2 regions of the Stenotrophomonas sp. GSD10 genome follow, and region 1 is predicted to be linked to the other one. Evidence: riboswitches for the same ligand, from Rfam matches in the RefSeq annotation. Region 1 holds a riboswitch; the other holds the start of a gene.
What was found. A riboswitch is a leader RNA that binds a small molecule or an ion and turns the genes downstream of it on or off. The one in region 1 is predicted to bind thiamine pyrophosphate.
Positions count from the first base shown of each region.

Region 2: it holds a riboswitch for thiamine pyrophosphate, as region 1 does, so the genes downstream of both, N4G47_RS20520 (TonB-dependent receptor) here and thiC (phosphomethylpyrimidine synthase ThiC) in region 1, are expected to answer to the same signal.

Region 1 is NZ_JAOCMC010000002.1:3,389,227-3,392,598, reverse strand. It holds gene N4G47_RS15890 (BCCT family transporter) at 1-913, opposite strand, end outside; TPP riboswitch at 1,168-1,268, shown strand; gene thiC (phosphomethylpyrimidine synthase ThiC) at 1,351-3,195, shown strand; gene N4G47_RS15880 (ion channel) at 3,291-3,372, shown strand, end outside.
Region 2 is NZ_JAOCMC010000002.1:4,424,969-4,428,340, reverse strand. It holds gene N4G47_RS20530 (glycine zipper 2TM domain-containing protein) at 1-120, shown strand, start outside; gene N4G47_RS20525 (phosphotransferase enzyme family protein) at 247-1,371, shown strand; TPP riboswitch at 1,484-1,579, shown strand; partial or broken gene N4G47_RS20520 (TonB-dependent receptor) at 1,650-3,372, shown strand, end outside.

The DNA.
Region 1 (3,372 bases):
TCCAGTCGGCCACCCAGGTGCTGGACGAGAACGGCGACATGCGCAGGCTCATCGTCACCAGCTGGTTGAGGTAGGAGCCCAGCGTGGTGGTGAAGGTGTTGAAGATCGCGCCGGTCGGGCCGAGCACCAGCACCAGCAGCAACAGTACGGCGGCCAATGCCAGGTTGACGTTGGACAACCATTTGACGCCGCGGTCGACGCCGCTGAGCGTGGACGCCATGTACAGCACGAATGCCACCGCGATGATCACCAGCTGCAGTGGCGGCCCTGCGTGCAGGCCGAACACACGCTCCATGCCGGCGGCAATCTGGATGGTGCCGAAGCCGAGCGTGGTGGCGACACCGATCGCGGTGGCAACCACCGCGGCGATGTTGACCACGCGCCCGATCCAGCCGCGATGGTGGCGGCCGATGATCGGCTGCAGCATGTCACTGACCAGGCCGCGGCCATTGCGGTTGAACTGGAACCACGCCATCGCCAGGCCGATCAGCGCATAGATCGCCCACGGATGCAGGCCCCAGTGGAAGAACGCGTAGCGCATCGAGGCGCGCGCGGCGTCCATGCTTTCCGGTGCCAGTCCTTCCGGTGGTTTGCTGAAATGCGAGATCGGCTCGGCTGCGCCCCAGAACACCAGGCCGATGCCCATGCCGGCCGCGAACAGCATCGACATCCAGCTGGCACGCGAGAATTCGGGTTCGGCGTCTTCGCCGCCGATGCGCAGGTTGCCGAAGCGGCCGAAGGCCAGGTACATCAGGAACACCAGTGCCAGGAACACCACCAGCAGGTACAGCCAGCCGACACTGCGGATGACCTCGGCCAGCATGGACTGCACAACGGTATTGAAGGGGCCGGGCGCGATGCCGGCCAGCAGCACCAGCAGCAGAACCAGTGCGATGGAAACGCGAAACACCATGAAGGAGCTTCTCCGATCAAGGGGATTGAGGGGAGCGAGCAGAGCTTGCAGCGAATGGCCGGCGGCATGCAGCACGCGCCGGGCAGGGGCCGCGAAGGCGGCGTGGAACGCATCGATCTCAGCGACGCGATGGGCGTGCACGTTACTGAACGCGACGTCACGGTTCTGTTAACGAATGACGATTGGGGTCAGATCCGCTTTCCGCCGGAAAGCGGATCTGAACCCGGAGGCGGGCGGTCTATGCTCTAATGCGCAGCAAGAAGCGGGGGTACCGGGCCTTGTGGCCACGGTTGAGACAGTCCCTTGGAACCTGATCCGGCTCATACCGGCGTAGGGAAGCTTTGCAATGCAGCCGTGCCCGGACTCCGCCCAAGGACCGTCCGTGCGCGCGCGCAGTGCGCCGCCGCTTCGTCCCTGACCTTCCTGGACGATGCCCGATGAACGCACAGCTCTCCGCCCTGCAGCAACAGGCCCAGCAACTCTCCGAATCCGTGACCCGGCCCATCCCCGGTTCGCGCAAGATCCATGTGCCCGGTTCGCGCCCGGACCTGCAGGTGCCGATGCGCGAGATCGCGCTGACCCGCACGCCCACGCTGTTCGGCGGCGAAGAGAATGCACCGGTCACCGTCTACGACACCTCGGGCCCGTACACCGATCCGCAGGCCCGCATCGATCTTTCCGCGGGCCTGCCGGCAGTGCGCCGTGCGTGGATCGAGGAACGCGGGGACACCGAACAGCTCGATGGCCTCAGCTCTTCTTTCGGGCGCGATCGCGAACACGACCCGAAGCTCGATGCCGTGCGCTTCCCCGCGCGCAGCCTGCCGCGACGTGCGCGTGCCGGCGCCAACGTCACCCAGATGCACTATGCGCGGCGCGGCATCATCACCCCGGAAATGGAGTTCGTCGCCATCCGCGAGAACCAGCGCCTGGACGCGATCCGTGATGCAGCCCTGCTGCAGCAGCACCCGGGCGAGGCCTTCGGTGCGTCGATCCAGAAGATCATCACCCCCGAATTCGTGCGCGACGAGATCGCACGCGGCCGCGCGGTGCTGCCCAACAACATCAACCATCCGGAAAGCGAGCCGATGATCATCGGCCGCAACTTCCTCACCAAGATCAACGCCAACATCGGCAACAGCGCCGTGTCCTCGGGCATTGCCGAGGAAGTGGAGAAACTGGTGTGGGCGATCCGCTGGGGTGGCGACACGGTGATGGACCTGTCCACCGGCAGGCACATCCACGAAACGCGCGAATGGATCATCCGCAACTCGCCGGTGGCGATCGGCACCGTGCCGATCTACCAGGCGCTGGAGAAGGTCGATGGCCGCGCCGAAGCGCTGACCTGGGAGATCTTCCGCGACACCCTGATCGAGCAGGCCGAGCAGGGCGTGGACTACTTCACCATCCACGCCGGCGTGCTACTGCGCTATGTGCCGCTCACCGCCAAGCGCGTGACCGGCATCGTCAGCCGCGGCGGTTCGATCATGGCCAAGTGGTGCCTGGCGCACCACAAGGAGAACTTCCTCTACACGCATTTCGAAGAGATCTGCGAAATCATGAAGGCCTATGACGTGACCTTCTCGCTGGGCGACGGCCTGCGCCCGGGCTGCATTGCCGATGCCAACGACGCAGCACAGTTCGGCGAGCTGGAGACGCTGGGCGAATTGACGAAGATCGCCTGGAAGCACGATGTGCAGACCATGATCGAAGGCCCCGGCCACGTGCCGATGCAGTTGATCAAGGAGAACATGGACAAGCAGCTGCGCGAGTGCGGCGAAGCGCCGTTCTACACGCTCGGTCCACTGACCACCGATATCGCGCCCGGCTATGACCACATCACCAGTGCGATCGGTGCGGCGATGATCGGCTGGTTCGGCACCGCCATGCTCTGCTACGTCACGCCGAAGGAGCACCTGGGCCTGCCCAACCGCCAGGATGTGCGCGACGGCATCATGGCCTACCGCATTGCCGCGCACGCGGCGGATCTGGCCAAGGGCCACCCGGGCGCACAGGTGCGCGACAACGCCCTGAGCAAGGCACGCTTCGAGTTCCGTTGGGAGGACCAGTTCCACCTTGGCCTGGATCCGGAGAAGGCCAAGGAGTTCCATGACGAGACCCTGCCCAAGGATGCGCACAAGCTGGCCCACTTCTGTTCGATGTGCGGCCCGCACTTCTGCTCGATGAAGATCACCCAGGATGTGCGCGACTACGCCGAGGCCGGCATGAAGGAAAAGTCCGCCGAGTTCCGCGCTTCGGGCGCCGAGGTCTACCACCAGGGCTGACGCGTGGCCGGTCGTGTCGGCCACTGGCCGGCATGACCGTTCCTCACGCCGGTCACCGCTATGCTCGGCCCATCGTTGCCAGAGGAAAGGACGCCATGCCTGTTGCCGTGACCACGCGTTGGCTGGCCATTGCCCGCCGCCACCCTTCGGCCTGGCTGCTGGCGGCGCAACTGCTGG
Region 2 (3,372 bases), 1.0 Mb from region 1:
TACGACCGTGGCTATTACCGCAGCGGCTACTACGACCGGGGTGACGACCGTCGCTGGCAGCGCGAGCGCTACTACGACAACCGCTACTACCACGACCGGGGCCGTCATCGCGGCTGGTAAGCACACCCTGCGGCACGGCGGCTGATCGCCTGACGACGGGCGGGTCCATGACCCGCCCGTTTGCGTTGCCGGCGGGCATGGCGTTGAATGCGCAGCCTTGGATGTGACTTCCCCATGGGCTGCGGCATGACTTCTTCTTCCCACCGCGTGCAGGGCCTCAACAACGACGAGGTTGCCGCCGACTGGCCACCGATCAACGCCGCTGACATCGCATGGCTGAGCGCCCGTTACCCGCAGCTGGGCGAACGCAGCGTACCGCGCTGGCACAGCCCACGCCCGCTGTCGGCCGCCGCCATCGTTGCCGGACCGCATGGCCCGGTGTTCATCAAGCGCCACCACCACAACGTGCGCAGTGCGTCCTGCCTGGAAGAAGAGCACCGCTTCATCGCCCATCTCGCCGCCGGTGGCGTGCCGGTGGTGCAGGTGCTGGCCTCGGCCGATGGCCAGACGGCCGTCGAGCACGGTCAATGGACGTATGAACTGCACGCTCTGGGCGTGGGCGAGGACCTGTACCGCGATGCGGTGTCGTGGTCGCTGCTGACCGACGTCGCACAGGCCCGCGAAGCCGGTCGCGCGCTCGCGCAGCTGCACCGCGCTGCGGCCAGCTACTACGCACCCCAGCGCAGCACCCATCTGCTGGTCGCACGTGACGATCTGATCCGCGCCGACGATCCGATCGCAGCAATCAAGGCCGACCTGCCTGCACGCCCGGGGCTGGCGCGCTATCTCGCGCGCATCCCGTGGGAAGCGCAGCTGCGCCGCGATGTATTGCCCTGGCATGCGGGCCTGGCCGAGCGCCTGCGCGACGAACCGCGGCTGTGGGCACACAACGACTGGCACGTGTCCAATCTGCTGTGGCGCGACGGCCAGGTCAGCACCGTGCTGGATTTCGGCCTCGCCTCACCCACCAGCGCACTGTTCGACCTTGCCACCGCCATCGAACGCAATGCGGTGGCGTGGCTGGAGCTGGAACGCGGCAGGGAGGCGGTGCGCATCGATATCGCGCTGGCGTTGCTCGAGGGCTATCGGCAGGTGCTGCCGCTGTCGGCCACGCGCGTGCAACTGCTGGCGGACCTGCTGCCGATGGTCCATTTCGACTTCGCACTGTCCGAAGTGGAGTACTTCGAGGGCATCACCGGCTCCACCGCGAATGCCGACGTGGCCTGGCAGCCCTTCATGCTGGGGCATCCGGCGTGGTTCCGCAGCGCGCCGGGGCAGGCACTGCTGCAGGCGCTGCGCGCCGCCGCCTGAGCTGGTTGGCGCACCGCCGGGGACGCATCATTTGGGTCAGAGCCCTTTCCTGCGGAAAGGGAGCCGACCCCGGGCGGCGCTCGCAAATCCGTACCATTTGTAGTGAAATGGTCATCTGAAGCGGGGGTGCCTGGATCTGCCAGGCTGAGAGAGTCCCTTGGAACCTGATCCGGTTTGCACCGGCGTAGGGAGCTTTGAGCCGCAGCCACACCCCCGTTCCGGGCCGGTGCACCTGCGCGCCGTCGCTTCGTCTCCCTTGTTGTCCGAAGACGAATCGAATGAACCGCTGCCTGCGCCCCACCCTGCTCGCCCTCGCCCTCTGTGCCGCGCTGCCGTTGCATGCCAGCGAGGCCGATGCCTCCCCGATGCGGCTGCCACCGGCGCCGAACGCTCGCCGACCGAACTGGCGGCGGTGCGCGTGCAGGCCGGCAAACCGAAGACCGATACCTCGCGCGTCAACGCCTTCGGTGGCGGCAGCTGGAAAGACACGCCGGCCTCGGTGAACGTGCTCGAGCGCGATTACCTCGACCGTCGCCAGGTGCGCACGCTGTCCGAGCTGGCCAGCAACGATGCCTCGCTGGGCGATGCGTATGCGCCGGTGGGCTACTACCAGAACATCGCCATCCGCGGCTTCGCGCTGGACGCGGCCACCGGCTACCGCTTCAACGGCCTGTCCATCGCCGGCGAACAACGCCTGGCGCTGGAGAACGTGCAGGCGGTGGAGATCCTCAAGGGTGAAGCCGGCCTGGCTGCAGGCGTGATGGCGCCGGGCGGCATCATCAACTACATCGGCAAGCGTCCGGCCGAAGTGCGCACCGCCACGCTCGGCACCGATTCGGAAGGCTCGCGCTATGTCGCCGTCGATGTCGGCCACTGGATCACCCCGCGCTTCGGCCTGCGCCTGAACGCTGCGTGGGATTCCAGCAACTCCTATGTCGAGCACGCCGATGGCCGCCGCAACTTCTACTCGCTGGCCGCCGACTGGCTGATCGGCGAACGCGGCAAGCTGGAAGTGGATGCCAACTACCAGACCAGTTCGCAGCGCTCGGTCTCGGGCTACCAGCTGCTGGGCGCACGCGAGCTGCCGCGTGGCGTCGACCGCGAACACCTGCTGGGTTACCAGCCGTGGCAGCGCCCGGTGGATATCGCCAGCACCAACATCACCGCCCTGCATACCTACGATTTCAACGACGCCTGGCAGTCGCGCGTCTCGGTCGGCCACAGCCGCTCGGTGATCGATGACAACGTCGCCTTCGCCTACGGCTGCTACTACGCCGCACAATGTGCCGACGGCAGCGTGCCGGGCAACTACTTCGCGCCCAACGGCGACTACGACGTCTACGACTACCGCAGCCCGGACGACACCCGCCGCAACCAGCAGGCGCGTGCCGAGCTGCGCGGCCGCTTCGAGACCGGCAGCGTCGGTCACCAGCTGACCGTCGGTGCCGACTACTTCCGCCGCACCGTGGACAAGCGCCCGAGCGTCAACGAGTACGTCGGCACCAGCAACATCCACGAAGCGCCGGTTCCGGTATTTGAACCGTCGCCGAAGATGCCGGGCCCCTCCGCACGGCGCCTGGACAGCCGCCAGACCGCGTTCTTCGCGCTGGATCGGATGAGCTTCGGCGATGACTGGCAGTGGCTGGCCGGCGGCCGCTTCGTGCGCCTGGACGAGCGTGCCTACGACAAGCGCGGAAACCCGCAGCGCCACAGCCGACTGTCGCGCTTCCTGCCACAGACCGCGCTGGTGTGGAAGGCCACTGACCAGCTCAACGCCTACGCCAGCTACGTGCGCGGCATTTCGCTGGGCCAGGAAGCGCCGTTCTGGACCAGCAACGCCGATACCTTCCTGCCGTCGGTGCAGTCGCGGCAGTTGGAAGTGGGCGTGAAGTACGTGCCGGTCGAAGCACTGACGCTGGGCGCGGCGGTGTTCCGCATTTCGCAGCCGTACCAGTACGCCCAGCCCGACAACAGCGACGTCGGCTACACCTTCGTCGAGCA